DNA from 4 places in the Shewanella psychromarinicola genome. Region 4 is predicted to be linked to each of the others. Evidence: predicted binding sites of a transcription regulator. Region 4 holds the regulator's gene; each other region holds the start of a gene.

Region 1 (3,832 bases), 2.3 Mb from region 4:
TCAGTGATGAACACCTAGAAGCCATGCGCAGAGTTAAACAGATGTATTCTCTGTATCAACAGAATCGAGACCTTATTTCAATTGGTGCCTACTCTCAGGGCAGCGATCCTAGGATTGATAATGCGATCCGCTTACAACCTGCAATGAATGCCTTTTTGCGTCAGGGATTTAAAGAACCAGTGACGTTTGAAGAGAGTCGAGTCATGTTGACTCAAATAGCCGCGCAGTGTCAGGGATAACGTAAATGACTCGAACTGATCCACTATTGACGGTATTGAAGTTAGCCACTTCTGCCGAAGATCAAGCTGCTTTACAGCTTAAGTCGGCTCAATTTGAGAAGCAAAAACGCCAAGGTCAGCTGGATGCATTAAACAACTATCGCTTAGATTATATGAAACAGATGGAAGGACACACAGGAACCACGTTACGCGCAAACCAATACCATCAATTCCATCAATTTATTCGTCAAGTAGATAATGCAATAACACAGCAGGTTGGCGCGGTTCAAGATGCCGAAAAACAAGTTGGCTATCGTCAAGTTCATTGGCAAGAAACACAACAAAAACGTAAAGCGGTCGACATGTTATTAAAGCAAAAAGCCAAGAAGGCTATGGCAATAGAAGCTAAACTTGAACAAAAAAACTCAGATGAATTTGCGATGCAACAGTATTTTCGCCGAAAACTTAAATAACCCTTTGTCTTGCTAATGACCTTGCTAACAATCTTGTTAATGACCATTTATCGACTTGCTAATGACCTTGCTAATGACCTTGCTAATGACCTTGCTAATGACCTTGCTAATGATCTTGCTAACAATCTTGTTAATGACCATTTATCGACTTGCTAATGACCTTGCTAATGACCTTGCTAATGACCTTGCTAATGACCTTGCTAATGACCTTGCTAATGACCTTGCTAATGACCTTGCTAATGACCTTGCTAATGACCTTGCTAATGACCTTGTTAATGACCATTTATCGACTTGCAATAGACTCACTATTGACGCTCCTATTAACTCGTGAAGACGCCTTAGTTGCAAGAAATGGCAAGTTTGACAAGTCGCGATCTGCTCACATCAAAATATCATGATGCGCTTGCTGGTTCGCTGATGTTTTGCTTGGTTGTCTATTATGCAAAGATCATCGAACCACCATGTGTTGGCACTTAAATTGCTTAATATTATTAATTGAAATAAAAATCGTCAGTGAAGCGACGGTGGCGAGCTTATTACGAGGCTTTTGCAATCACCTTATACATATAATTGAACAGACAAATATGTGTCGTATAGAGGGTGATGACCTAGCTGTTTTTAGACGATATATCACCTAACCTTGTTTAATTGAGTGGAGCAGATTATGCAGCAGATGAACAATATCTTACTTGGCAATAGCAGTAAACCTGCCGATGCGAGCACGAAAGTAAACGTGCAAGGTGTTGAAAATAAAACATTTTTATCTGCTTTTAATCAAGCGAGCGAATCCGGTCTTATTTTACGGCGTAACGCTAATACGGCGCAGGTGTCGTTTGATGCTGAAGCGGGGAAAGCAAATGCTGGCATCGCAAGTGAGCTGTCTACAGACGAAAATGCTGATGTTGAAATGATTTTTGCTCAACTTAATATGGCGGATTCAATCAATAAACGTCATTCCTCTGGCGGAAAAGAATTACCACATGTCGAACAATCTGAGGTTTATTTTGACACAACATTTTCGGCAGAAGCGCCAAACAGTGCTGTTGTTGAAAAGACCAATAATGATGTCGGTGTTAGTGAGTTATTTACTGATACTATTGATTTACCGGCAGATTCTATCAATGCCAAAGAGGCTCTTTCTCAGCTTAGCGCTGAAGAACTAGACAACTTAATGGCATTTGCTGATTTATCGGTAAAAGATTTACAAGCGTTAGACCCTCAAGCTTTAAACGTATTAATTAGTGATTTTAATCTACAAGCACCGGTTATTGATGAGTCTATTTTAGCTATGGTGGAGGCTGATATAGACAGAAAGCTTAATAGTGAACAACAAAACCAAATTGATAAATCAGTCGCCACCAGCGTGGTGATTCAAGGTAAAGCGAGTGCTACCGATGTTAACTCTGCACTTAATTCTGCAGCCGTTAAATCAGATATGACGGGTCCTTTTAGCTCTGGGCTTAGTCGCTCTGCCGCTTCAGTTGAAGCGACTTCAGCGATGAACGTCGATCCCAAGACTATTTTAGGTGATAACGATCGCATTAATAGCAATGTTCAAGTAGATACTGATAATGCCAAAGTACTGGCAAAAGCTGATTTTTCAGTGGTATTAGACTCCTTAGCGATAAAGCGCGCCTCCGGTGAGCCTTCAACCCACTTAACCCCAGCTAATTTTGGCTTAGATGCTGTGGCTGATGTCAGTGAAACTGATAATAAGACCTTACAAAATCATAATAGCTTTACCTCGGTCAATAAAAGTGATGTGCCGCAATTCCAGTTATCGATAAGACCGCAAGGAGAAGCTGGCGCTCAGATGCAAGAGATGATCCAGCGTTTTTCTCCGGTGATGAAACAGCAGTTAATCACTATGGTAAGTAATGGTGTTCAACAAGCTGAAATTCGGCTTGATCCAGCCGAACTTGGACATTTAACGATTAAAATTCAAATCCAAGGCGATCAAACTCAAGTGCAGTTTCATGTTGCCCAGTCGCAAACCCGAGATATCGTTGAGCAAGCTATGCCACGATTACGTGAGATGCTTGCGCAAGAAGGATTACAATTGACCGACAGTCATGTGTCCCAAGGCGATGGCGGTAGCGAACAGCAGCATGAACAATCAGGAGATCATAGTGGGGAAGGCCGCCAATTGGATGAAATTTCAACACAAGAGGTCAGCTTGCTGACAAATCCATCAAGGAGTTTACATTCAGCTATAGATTATTATGCTTAAGCAGGTAACCTATGGCAACAATATGACTTCGTAACAATAGCGAGTTATTTAGCTAAATTATAATGTTAATTATAATGTTAATTATAATGTTAATTATAATGTTAATTATAATGTTAATCACAATGTTGATTTGGGACCATGATGGCTGAACAAGAATTAGAATTAAACGAAGTCCCAGAAGGCGGTAACAAATCCAATAAGCTGATCATCTTTGGTGGTATTGGTTTAGTGTTGGTTTTGCTCATTGGGGGCGGATTGTGGTTTTTTATGGGTTCAAGCGAGCCTGCCTCTCCCGCAGATACCGCTACTGAAACAAAAGCACCAACAGTAAGTGCAGGAGCTGAATATGTTGGCATGCCAAGACCTTTTCTGTTTAATTTACCGGGTGTTGATCGCGCGAGGCTGGTTGAAATTAAAGTCCAATTAATGGTGCGTGGCGAAGATGATAGCGTGCTTATAAAAAAACATATCCCATTGATTGAGGATGCATTATTAACCACTTTTAGTGCCGCAGATGTGCAAAAACTGAGTACCCAAGCCGGTAAAGATGAGTTACGTCAGTTAGCGTTACTTAATGTTCAAAATACATTGCAACCAGTAACAGGGGGGACAGTCGTTGAAAAAGTCCTGTTTACTGGCTTTGTAATGCAATAACCAATAACCAAAAAAACATTAACTGCTAAGGCGATGATGTGAGTGATTTATTAAGCCAAGATGAAATTGATGCGCTATTACATGGTGTTGATGATGTCGATGATGATGAAATAGAACAAAATAGTGCTGATGCGCAGTCTTATGATTTCTCATCTCAAGACCGAATTGTGCGTGGCCGTATGCCTACGCTTGAAATCGTTAATGAACGATTTGCACGACATTTACGCATCAGTATGTTTAACATGATGCGCCGTGCG
Region 2 (3,832 bases), 2.3 Mb from region 4:
TCGACTCACAATAGGCCCGCTATTGGCGCGGCGACTAACACTATTGTTAACATGTGAGTGCACCTTTATTAGCAAAACACATGGCATGTTTGATATTGCAGACTTGAAATAAACCCATTTTTAACGATTTATCCCCTCTCTTATCCAGGTTGAGGTTAAAATAGCTAGCAAGCGTATTATATTAAACCAAGGTTCACTATAATGTTAACCAACAATTTTATCCTTTTGAGTAACAGTTAACTACAAGGCTGTGTTATGTCGAGCATTTTAGAATCAGTAAATAAACGTACCCAGCTTGTCGGACAAAACAGATTAGAGCTGTTACTGTTTAAGCTTAACGGTCGTCAACGCTTTGGTATTAACGTATTTAAAGTAAAAGAGGTATTACAATGTCCTCCACTGACAAGGCTACCTAAGCTAAACCCCTATGTTAAAGGTGTTGCGCATATTCGTGGGGAAACCATTTCTATTATCGATTTAAGTGCAGCAACCGGTGGGCGTCCACTGACATCAACTGAAAATTGCTTTGTTATCATTTCCGAATATAACCGCAGTGTTCAAGGCTTTTTGGTCAGTTCTGTTGAGCGTATCATCAATATGAATTGGGAATCTATTTTGCCGCCGCCCCAAGGTTCAGGACGTTCTTCATATTTAACGGCTGTGACTGAGATTGAAGGTGAGCTGGTTGAAATTTTGGATGTTGAAAAAATTCTTGATGAAATTTCACCTGTTAAGACCTCTATCAGTAAAGAAGTCAGTGAGACGTTAACTATCGATAAAGAACAGCATTATCATATTATGGTTATTGATGATTCTACGGTGGCACGCAAACAAATTATTCGTTCGTTAGAGTCGTTAAATCTGCAAATCGATACCGCTAAAGATGGTAAAGAAGCGTTGATCATGCTGAAAAATATTGCCGCTGAAATGGATGATGTCTCAGTTGAGATCCCGCTGATTATTTCAGATATCGAAATGCCAGAAATGGACGGTTATACTTTAACTGCTGAAATTCGTGATGATCCAAAATTAAAGAACATAAAAGTAGTTCTACACACATCATTAAGTGGTGTGTTTAACCAAGCAATGGTAGAAAAAGTAGGTGCTAACGATTTTATTGCTAAGTTTAACCCCGATGAATTAGCCTCAGCGGTTAACAAACATTTGAGTTTATAAGCCTCTAATATTGAACAATATTAGAGGCTTAGCTCATTGGCCACATATTAGGAAGTTAATGTGACAGATAAATCACTTGCTGAAGCAGAGTACAATCAATTTAGGCTGTTTTTAGAGCAGCATAGCGGTATTGTGTTAGGTGAGAATAAACAATATTTAGTCCGCAGTCGTTTAGCGCCGTTGATGGGGAAGCATAATTTACCTTCTTTGTCTGAGGTGGTTAAAAAGTCGATGAAACCGATAGAACGTCAGCTGCGTGCTGAAGTGATAGATGCAATGACCACCAATGAAACCTTATGGTTTCGAGACCGTTATCCGTTTGAATTACTTAATAATACTCTATTGCCTGAATACAGTAAGCTTGGCAGACCGTTAAAAATATGGTCTGCGGCATGTTCTTCTGGGCAAGAACCTTACTCTTTGTCGATGACAGTGTTGGAATATCAACAGCGTAAACCCGGTGCTTTACCGGGCGGCGCGACGATTCAGGCAACGGACTTGTCACCATCAATGTTAGAGCGCTGTAAGAATGCTGAATATGATGGTTTAGCGCTGGCTCGTGGCTTGTCTGAAGAGCGTAAACGTCAGTTTTTTGATGCTTTACCGTCGGGCAACATGACAGTGAAAGATAATGTTAAGCGTTTAGTTAACTTTAGAGCACATAATTTACTTGAAAGTTATAGCTTATTAGGTAAGTACGATATTATTTTTTGCCGTAATGTATTGATTTATTTTGGGCCAGAGGCAAAGACTAAAATTTTGCGGCAATTTGCTGCCGCACTTAATCCCAAAGGTATTTTATTCTTGGGTGCGTCAGAATCTCTAGCAGGCTTAAGTGATGAGTTTACTATGGTTCGCTGTAATCCTGGTATTTATTACCAAAAGAAAATATAGATAAAATAACAAGTTAAGCTATTTATCATGCCGGCATTCGTCGGCATGTTTGTTTTTGTCTTTTATTCGTTTAAAAATTAAATTGTTGGCATAACCCTTGCTTTATTACTATCAGTTAGCTGATGGAGGCAATTTTATGGCGATTAATTTCGATAATGCATTAGGTGTTCACCAATATTCTTTGGGCATTCGAGCTCAAAGAGCAGAAGTAATTTCAAGTAATATCGCCAATGCCAATACTCCTCATTATAAAGCTCAAGATGTTAATTTTGCTGCCGCCATGAAATCGGCAAGCTCGCATCAACAAGGCTTGAGTATGAGTCAAACCACAGACAAACATTTTGATTTAACGGCGTTAAGTCAACAACATGTTCAATATCGAATGCCAAATCAGGCCGATACTGGCGATGGTAATACCGTCGATACCCAGAAAGAACAAGCAGCATTTATGCAAAATTCGCTCGAATATCAAATGTCATTAGGCTTTCTTGAGAGCAAATTTACTGGCATGCGCAAAGCATTGAGAGGTGACTAACCATGAGTTTATTTAATATTTTCAATGTGTCTGGTTCGGGTATGTCAGCGCAGTCAGTGCGTTTGAATACAACCGCCAGTAATATTGCCAATGCTGATTCGGTGTCAAGCAGTGTCGATAAAACCTATCGTGCACGTCATCCTGTTTTTGAGGCCGAAATGCTAAAAGCCAATAGCCAGCAAGACAGTTCGCCTGGCGTCAGCGTTAAAGGCATTGTCGAAAGTAACAAACCATTATTAAAAGAATACTCGCCAGACCATCCAATGGCGGATGGTGATGGTTTTATTTACAAACCTAATGTCAATGTGATGGAAGAAATGGCCGATATGATTTCTGCATCACGCTCTTATCAAATGAACGTTCAGGTGGCTGATGCAACTAAGTCTATGTTGCAACAGACGTTAAGGATGGGTAAATAGCATGATTATTCAAGGAGGTAACAATGAGCCTCGTTAACTCTTACAGTCAGTCTTTACCGCAACAGTCCAGTAGTGCTTCAAACACAAGTGCTACAACCAAAAATTCTGTGCAGGCAAATACGACCACCACGACCAAAGGTAATCCTTTTCTTGACGGAATTCGCTTACCTGAAGAAAGTGCGATACCTGAAGCAAAAGATCAGATGTTAAAGCAAGATGATTTCTTTGCTTTACTCAGTCAACAGTTGTCGATGCAAGATCCCTTTAAACCGGTTGATAATGATCAAATGATTGCCCAAATGGCATCATTTTCCACAGTCGATGGTATTTCAAATCTTAATGATGAAATTCTTAACCTCAATACTGTGATGAGTTCTAGCCAAGCATTGCAAGCTTCTGGTTTAGTGGGCCGTAAAGTGCTTATTCCTTCTGATACTGGGGCTATTTCTACTGAAAACTCGGAAATTAAAGGGGTGATCAGTACGCCATCAACCATCGAATCTATTTCGGTCAGAATTGAAGATGAGTCGGGTCAGCTGATTAAGAGCTTTAATATTGATGGCAGTAAAGGCGGCAATGTTGATGTGACGTGGGATGGTTTAGATTCAGATGGCCAACCCGCAGAAGCCGGTAATTACGCCATTAAGGCTAGCGGTAAAGTGGACGGAACGTCGGAAGATTTAGCCGTATCGACTTATGCCCATGTTACCAGTGTGTCATTGGGCACTGTGGCGACAGGCGCTATTTTGAATTTGCGTGGAGTAGGTGGAATTAAGTTATCTGACGTACTCGCAGTATCTGAAACATA
Region 3 (3,832 bases), 580 kb from region 4:
ATGCCACAAAAAAATAACCCCAGCTCAACGTCTGGGGTAACCAAATAAACTAGGATGATGGTTTCAAGACTGGCATTATATTAGTTCAAAACTACTGCCAGTACTGATTCAAAATTTGCTACCTTGCCGATTTGTACGCTTAACTGAAAAGGGGTCATTTCTCAGAAAACGCATGCTTCAAATCATTTCGAATCAACTAATAACTATTGTATTGATATCAGAACAGACTTCAACAACTTAACTCTGGTATTTCGCTGCCCCCTTGATTAGCTACCTAATGAATAACTAATAAATTAAAATCTTAATAAACTGATAAATATAACTTTAATATTAAACTGCAAGATAATTTTTGGCTTTGTTTTAAAAAGGAAACAGTGTTTCCGCTTTTACCTAGCATCGACTCTAAACAGGCGTGGGAATATATAGTTAACAACGGATGTCTTTTAAGTTTGCAGTATCAAACTTGCCATGTGTTTTGCTAACAAGGCGGATTGACGTATTAATCGCTATGTTAAGAGCCGCGTTAAGCGCTGCCTCAATAACTATGTGCCAGCCAATGTAAGTCGATACAATGCAGCTAGCACAACACAGGGCTGTTTGATAACCGTTTATTATCCAGAGTTGAGGCTATTTACGCTGTTTGTACAAATTTTCAAACTTAGCGTCCCAATAAGGTGGGCTACTAATGTGCGTTTTAATAAAATCAATAAACGCACTCACCTTTGGAGCCAGGTGTTTACGACGCGGATACACCGCTTGTAATGGAAGATTATGGGTCAACTGCCAATCAGGTAACAAAGGAACCAATGTTCCTTCAGCAATTTCATCTTCCAGCAAATAACTGGCTAAGTAAACAATACCTAAACCACTCACTGCGGCCGATTTTAATGCCGGCGCATTATCAACACGGAAATTGCCTGATACGCCAATTTCACAATAATCATCGCCCTTTTTAAATTGCCACATACTGTGCTCATGCCACTCGCCTTGATACACCAAACAATTGTGTTCAACCAATTGTTCAGGCCGGCTAATGTTTCCGTGCTGGGCAACATAGCCTGGTGATGCGACTAACAAAAACTGACATTTCATTAACGGCCTTGCCACCATACCCAGCGGTAATTGCTCAGACATGGTTAACAACAGATCTAAACCTTCGCTGACAACGTCAACTTTGTGGTCAAGCAAACTGATTTGTAGTTCAAGATCTGGGTGTCTCGCCATAAATTCTGGTAAAGCAGGAATAATATGCATAGTACCAAATGATTGCGAAATCCCGACTTTCAATACACCACGAGTGGCATCATTTAAGTTGTGAACACTTGATACTGCCTGTTCTGCATCTCGAAGTAGTTCTTCGCCTTGAAGATATAATAGATTGCCGGCTTCGGTAAGACTTAAACTGCGTGTTGTACGCTGAATAAGTTGAACGCCAAGTTTATGTTCAAGATCTGCAACTTGAGTGCTCACTTTAGATTTAGAAATGCCAAGACGTCTGGCTGCAGCACTAAAACTTCCTGCACGTGCAACATGAGTAAAAATTGCGATAGGTTCTAACAGTTCTAACATGAAAGTCGCCTTAAGCTGGTTACGACATTAATAAAAATTTCAGATGTCTGTTTGCCATTGCTGGTAACTAAACCTTGCTAAGCACAATATCAACATTCAGTTATTAATAGTGTTGATGCTCAATGAGCACCGAAACAAACCAATACTGTAAATCAACACAAACAAATGACTACTCCGAAATATAACCACATCCAAAAATAGAGTGCAATTTTGTTATAGTTTTTATTAGTATAACAAAAAAAGCCTGTCGGGCTGTATATTTATAATTGACAATTTTTTTATCAGAACAAAGCAACACTAGCTATAGCGGCAAAATAGCTAAAATAGGCGGAAAAAAAAAGCCCCTGTGTCTTTAAAAAAGCACAGGGGAAGGTCAGGTGTCCGGGAAGACAGCTTGAACAAGGTTACTCTTTTATATCGCCTAGCGTAGCTAAGGTGTAAGGTGCAAGTTCTGGGATGGCTTTACGCACTCGACTTTCTAACACTAATAATCCTTCAAAATTATCACAAACCTCAGTCGCGCGTTGCTCCAGACCTTGAGATTGCGACTCAAGTTGTTGCTCGATGTCTTTACCGACGTTGTCCATTTTTTGTGAAAAAGTATTCATTTTCTCTTCAAACGAACCACCTTCAGAAGACATGATCTGGCTACCTAATGTCATCATTAATGAGCCCATTGAGTTCGTTACCATTTGCTCTATTTCTTGCTCAAACTCTTCATTAAAGGCATGTTCCATTGAAGATTCAGTTGAGCCTAAATAAAATTTATCACCTTGTTGATAAGCCATAGTATCAATGCGTTGTTGAATACCTGTCATCATCTTATCAATCTGAACGCCTGTGGCATCGCCAAATATTGGTGTTAGCGCCATATTGACAGCCTGAGATGCCATCGACACAACGTCGGTGACTAAATCAATCACTTCAGGAACTTGGCGAGATAGCTCATCAGAATATTGAGTTAATAACAGCCGTTGCTTGTCATTTAATGCGACTTCTTTACCGTCGACATACAATTGACCCAGTTGAACGCGATATTTCTCGCTGCCATTATCACTGACCTGTAAACTTTTCGGTTCAACGGTCACGTCATAGTTTAATGTCACGTTACACTTTTCATCATTAATTGACATTTTTGCCATGGCTGGAGTCAATGCCCCTGCAGTGAATAACATGCTGGTTAACGCTAAACCACAAATTAACTTCTGTTTGGTCATGATAAAAATCCTTTTGTTAAACGAATATCGATAAAATCTATTCAATATAATTAGTTATAGCACAATAAAGCACTAGTCATGCCAACAAGTATAGTCGCTTGATTTATAAGTGGTTTTTATAAAATTTAAAATTTAACATCTACTAAATGAACAAAAAACACCACCCTCTTCGTAAAATAAACCAAAAAGTAGTCTATTTTACGAGTAGTGATGTGAAATTAAAAAAAGTGATGTGGAATTAAAAAATTGAACGACCTAACTGCTGGCTTAAATGCTCAAGTAAGGCTGTACCTGCCAATGAATTGCCATTATTGTCGAGTTCAGGCGACCACACACAGATAGACATGTCACCAGGAATAATCGCAATAATACCGCCGCCTACGCCACTTTTACCCGGCATACCCACTCGGTAAGCAAACTCGCCTGCGCCATCGTATAATCCAGACGTTGCGAGTAATGCATTAAGCTGCCGAGTTTGCACTGGTGAGACTAAGCTATCGCCATCGAGTGTCTTACCACGATTGGCCAAATAAAACATCGCCCGGGACAAATCTGCACAATTCATCCTTAACGCACAATAATGAAAATAGCTTTTAAGTACGGTATTCACGTCGCCATTAAAATTACCAAATGACTTCATTAAATAGGCAATAGAAGCATTACGTGCACTAAATTGATACTCAGAATCTGCTACCACTTTGTCGAAGGCTAATGTGGTATTTTGGCTCAACTGACGCACCACCTCAAGCATATGATGTTTAGGTGCACCCAAGCGTGCTTGCAACAAGTCCGCAATGACTAACGCGCCAGCATTAATAAATGGATTCCGTGGTTTGCCACGCTCTAATTCAACCTGTACAAGCGAGTTAAATGAATGCCCAGAAGGTTCTTTACCCACTCGACTCCAGATTTCTTCTTCTGTATATAAATTAAGTGCCTGAGTCAGGCTAAAGACTTTAGAAATACTTTGAATGGAAAAAGGTTCAAGATAATCACCCGCACCAATTGTTTGACCGTCAATGGTGGTAACTGCAATACCTATTTTG
Region 4 (3,832 bases):
CCTCTTGCGAAGACAGGGTTGGATACTGGGCAGCGACTAAATTGCTGATGAGTTCCAGTACTTTTTTCTTACTGCCCGGTGTGGCACAGGTAGTGCATTCCGGCTGCAGAATGGTACAAAGTTCCATCGTTAGTGTTTTGTATACTTCTCTTTGTGTTTAATTACCTGACGGTCGAGTTTATCGATCAGGGCGTCTATTGCAGCATACATATCAGTATTTTCTGACATAGCAAAAATCTCTGCGCCATTAACGTGGATTTTGGCTTCTGCTTTTTGTTGTAATTTGTCTACATGGAGTACAACGTGTACATTATGGATCTGATCGAAGTGTCGTTCAAGCTTTGAAAATTTACCATTAACATACTCACGTAAAGATTCAGTTATTTCGACATGACGTCCAGTCAGATTTATATCCATAGAAAATCCTCCACAACCTTGTAGGTTATAAACTCTTACGTTGGTTTGAGGGCGGGATTAGCATTGCTTCTCGGTATTTTGCAATCGTACGACGAGCAACGTTTATGCCTTGTTCTGCCAGAAGTTGAGCCATTTTACTGTCACTCAATGGTTTTTTCTGGTTTTCTGCGGCAACCAGCTTTTTGATAAAAGCACGAATTGCTGTTGATGAGCATTCCCCGCCATCGTCAGTGCTGACATGGCTAGAGAAGAAGTACTTTAGTTCAAATAGTCCACGTGGGGTGTGCATATATTTTTGTGTGGTGACTCGTGAAATTGTCGATTCATGCATTTCTACTGCTTCAGCAATATCATTTAGCACCATAGGTTTCATGGCTTCTTCACCGTATTCAAAGAAGCCTTGCTGAAATTGCACAATGCAATTTGCCACTTTGAGTAGAGTATCATTGCGGCTTTCGATACTTTTAATAAACCATTTAGCCTCTTGCAAATGGCCTCGAATAAATTGACTGTCAGACTGATTTTTACTGCTTCTAGCCATGGCGGCGTATTGCTGATTAACGCCAATTTTGGGCATATTGTCTGGGTTTAACTCTACAACCCAACGGCCATTTTTCTTTAGTACCGTGACATCGGGAATAACGAATTCGTCATCGGTGGCGGTGATCAATAAGCCTGGACGAGGATTGAGTGATTGGATTAGGGTGATGGCGTCACGTAACTCATTTTCTTTTAGCTTAGTTTTGCGCATCAATAATCTAAAATCACGCCCAGCAATTAAGGTTAAATAGTCTTTGATTAGCAAACGGGCATTATCGATATGGGGTGTGGTGTTAGAGAATTGCGCTAATTGGATCAATAAACATTCACTTAAATCACGTGCAGCAACACCAACGGGATCAAAGTGTTGAATTCGTTTTAATACAGCTTCAACTTCATCTAACTCAACATTTTCGTCACCCATGGCTTCGAGAATATCGTCGGTACTTTGGGTTAAATAACCGCGTTCATCCACGGCGTCGATGATCGCTGTGGCAATGGCAAGATCGGTCTCTGAAAAGGGAGTGAGATTTTTCTGCCATTCTAAATGTTCATACAGACCTTCGGTGGTTTCACCTTGAAACGGCATGTCATCATCGCGCATGCTAGCACTACCTGAACCTGACATCGGCGAGGCGGTGTACACTTCATCCCATGTAGTATCCATGGCTAAATCATCCATGGTTTCTTTGGTCATAGATTCTGCTGTGTCGACTGTTGAGGTGTCTTTTTCAATATTGACAATGCTGTTGTCACTGAAGTCTGTATCAGCTTGGTCGCGATTTTCTTTTACGGGGTCTTTTGCTTCAGAAAACTCATCTTCTATTTCAAGTAATGGATTTGAATCCAATGCTTGTTGGATTTCTTGCTGTAGCTCCAATGACGATAATTGCAGTAAGCGAATGGCTTGCTGCAATTGTGGGGTCATGGTTAAGTGTTGACCCATTTTAAGTTGGAGTGACGCTTTCATTTACCGCTTATCCCTAGATGATTTCCATAAAAGTGACAATTTATAAAACTGTAATGGATTGTCACGTACATCAATGATGTTTAACGCTGTTTAGATATCGTTCAATCAAATGAGTTAGATAGACTAAAGGCCCGTAAAGTAACTATAGCTTGAATTGTTCACCTAAGTACACCGCCCGAACTTGTTGATTGCTCAATACCTCATCAGGTGTGCCTTCGGCAATTAAATTACCTTGGCTGACGATATAAGCTCGCTCACAGACATCTAACGTTTCACGTACGTTATGGTCGGTAATTAATACTCCTAGACCTCGGCTTTTAAGTTGTTGAATGATTTTTTTTATGTCGATGACAGAAATCGGATCAACACCAGCAAAGGGCTCATCGAGTAGAATAAATTTTGGATTGGCGGCTAAAGCGCGCGCAATTTCAACACGACGACGTTCACCACCCGATAACGACATGCCTAGGCTGTCTCGAATATGGGTAATATGGAACTCTTCTAATAGATGCTCAAGCTGTTCAATACGTTGGTTTGTACTGAGTTCTTTGCGGGTTTGCAACACGGCCATAATGTTGTCATACACTGTGAGTTTACGGAAAATACTGGCTTCTTGTGGTAAGTAACCAATGCCTTTGCGAGCTCGCAGATGCATGGGATCGTCAGTGAGATCGTCATCATCAATTAAAATTCGACCCTTATCACTTTTCACTAGGCCGACAACCATATAAAAGGTGGTTGTTTTACCTGCACCATTGGGGCCTAAAAGCCCAACAATTTGGCCTGTTTTAACCGTTAAACTGACATCTTTAACAACTTGACGATCTTTATAGCTTTTAGCCAGATTTTCAGCGGTTAAGGTTATTTGGGTCATGGTTTGATCTGCTTTTTAACTGGGATTTCAGGGAGTTTTTGCTTTGGCGCAGACTCGTCTTGGAAATTCTCAGGTTGAATAATGGTGATAACCCGATCTTGCCCTGTGCCCGAACTTTCAGCAATAAGCTCTTGCGCATTGATGTTGTACTTAATTCGATTACCGGTCACTTGGCTACCCGATTGATTAAGTTTGGCATTACCTGTCAATGTTAGCGTGGTAGTCGCAAGGTCATAGGATATTTCGTCGGCACTGGCAGTACCAATTTGACCGTCATCTAATTCTTGTGAAAACGTCGCGGGTTTGCCAGTGGCGATAAGTTTCTTACTGGTGCTGTTTTCGGGGGTAAACGCCCGTAATTCATCAGCATTGATATTAATACTGCCTTGGACAATCTTAACCGGACCATTAAAAATGATTTGGTTATTTTTTATGTCAGCAAATTGGCTAACCGCAACAATTTTTAATTCTTGTTTCAGATCACCTTGTTTCGCCATAGCAGGCAAACTCAACAGGCAAAGTATGCTGCTCAATAACATAACATTGGCGCGAGTGTGGAGACGATTAATGTGGCTCATATGTTCCTTCTACCTGGCTCAGTAGCGATAATTGTTGCGAATTCAAGTCAGCATGTAGGCCTAAGCCTTTAATAATAAACCCTTTGCCTTTGATATACACCATCTCTTGTGAGGTGCCTATCATAGTGGTTAAGTCTACCGTCACCGCTTGGGTACTCAATGACTGCAGGGGTTCTTCTATATCAATGGCATCAATAATAACATTGTTTTCTAATATGACTTTGCTGGTGTTTTTATTCAATTGTCCTCGATCTGCACTTAATTGCCATTGTGCTTTACCATTTTCAGGGTAAATGAGGTATATCGGTTTGGTAAAGTGAGTGATGTCACTTGAAGCATAATGCTCCATGTGCTCGGCGCTGACTCGACTTTCGACAAAACCTTGTTGATTGAATTCCGTGGTGCGTAGGTTATCTGCAATAAAGTCAGGGCGCTCAATACCAGGTACTTTCA

What was found. Region 4 encodes sigma-54, which starts transcription at its own class of promoters, with help from an activator protein. Its sites were predicted from a motif close to GTTGGCACGNNNNTNGNNT; they were not measured.
Region 1: a site for sigma-54 is predicted at 1,157-1,175, ahead of EGC80_RS20315 (flagellar hook-length control protein FliK). Genes of this name have one in related genera too.
Region 2: a site for sigma-54 is predicted at 2,155-2,173, ahead of flgB (flagellar basal body rod protein FlgB). Genes of this name have one in related genera too.
Region 3: a site for sigma-54 is predicted at 2,854-2,872, ahead of EGC80_RS10610 (YggN family protein). Genes of this name have one in related genera too.

The regions. Positions count from the first base shown of each region.
Region 1 is NZ_CP034073.1:4,678,270-4,682,101, reverse strand. Features, by position in the region: gene fliI (flagellar protein export ATPase FliI) at 1-239, shown strand, start outside; gene fliJ (flagellar export protein FliJ) at 245-691, shown strand; gene EGC80_RS20320 (hypothetical protein) at 753-1,022, shown strand; gene EGC80_RS20315 (flagellar hook-length control protein FliK) at 1,356-2,921, shown strand; gene fliL (flagellar basal body-associated protein FliL) at 3,060-3,575, shown strand; gene fliM (flagellar motor switch protein FliM) at 3,614-3,832, shown strand, end outside.
Region 2 is NZ_CP034073.1:4,708,442-4,712,273, reverse strand. Features, by position in the region: gene EGC80_RS20460 (chemotaxis protein CheV) at 256-1,176, shown strand; gene EGC80_RS20455 (CheR family methyltransferase) at 1,237-2,070, shown strand; gene flgB (flagellar basal body rod protein FlgB) at 2,207-2,605, shown strand; gene flgC (flagellar basal body rod protein FlgC) at 2,608-3,024, shown strand; gene flgD (flagellar hook assembly protein FlgD) at 3,048-3,832, shown strand, end outside.
Region 3 is NZ_CP034073.1:2,418,793-2,422,624, reverse strand. Features, by position in the region: gene EGC80_RS10615 (LysR family transcriptional regulator) at 628-1,569, opposite strand; gene EGC80_RS10610 (YggN family protein) at 1,974-2,786, opposite strand; gene glsB (glutaminase B) at 3,025-3,832, opposite strand, start outside.
Region 4 is NZ_CP034073.1:1,838,957-1,842,788, forward strand. Features, by position in the region: gene ptsN (PTS IIA-like nitrogen regulatory protein PtsN) at 1-127, opposite strand, end outside; gene hpf (ribosome hibernation promoting factor) at 130-417, opposite strand; gene EGC80_RS07950 (RNA polymerase factor sigma-54) at 443-1,927, opposite strand; gene lptB (LPS export ABC transporter ATP-binding protein) at 2,070-2,801, opposite strand; gene lptA (lipopolysaccharide transport periplasmic protein LptA) at 2,798-3,379, opposite strand; gene lptC (LPS export ABC transporter periplasmic protein LptC) at 3,366-3,832, opposite strand, start outside.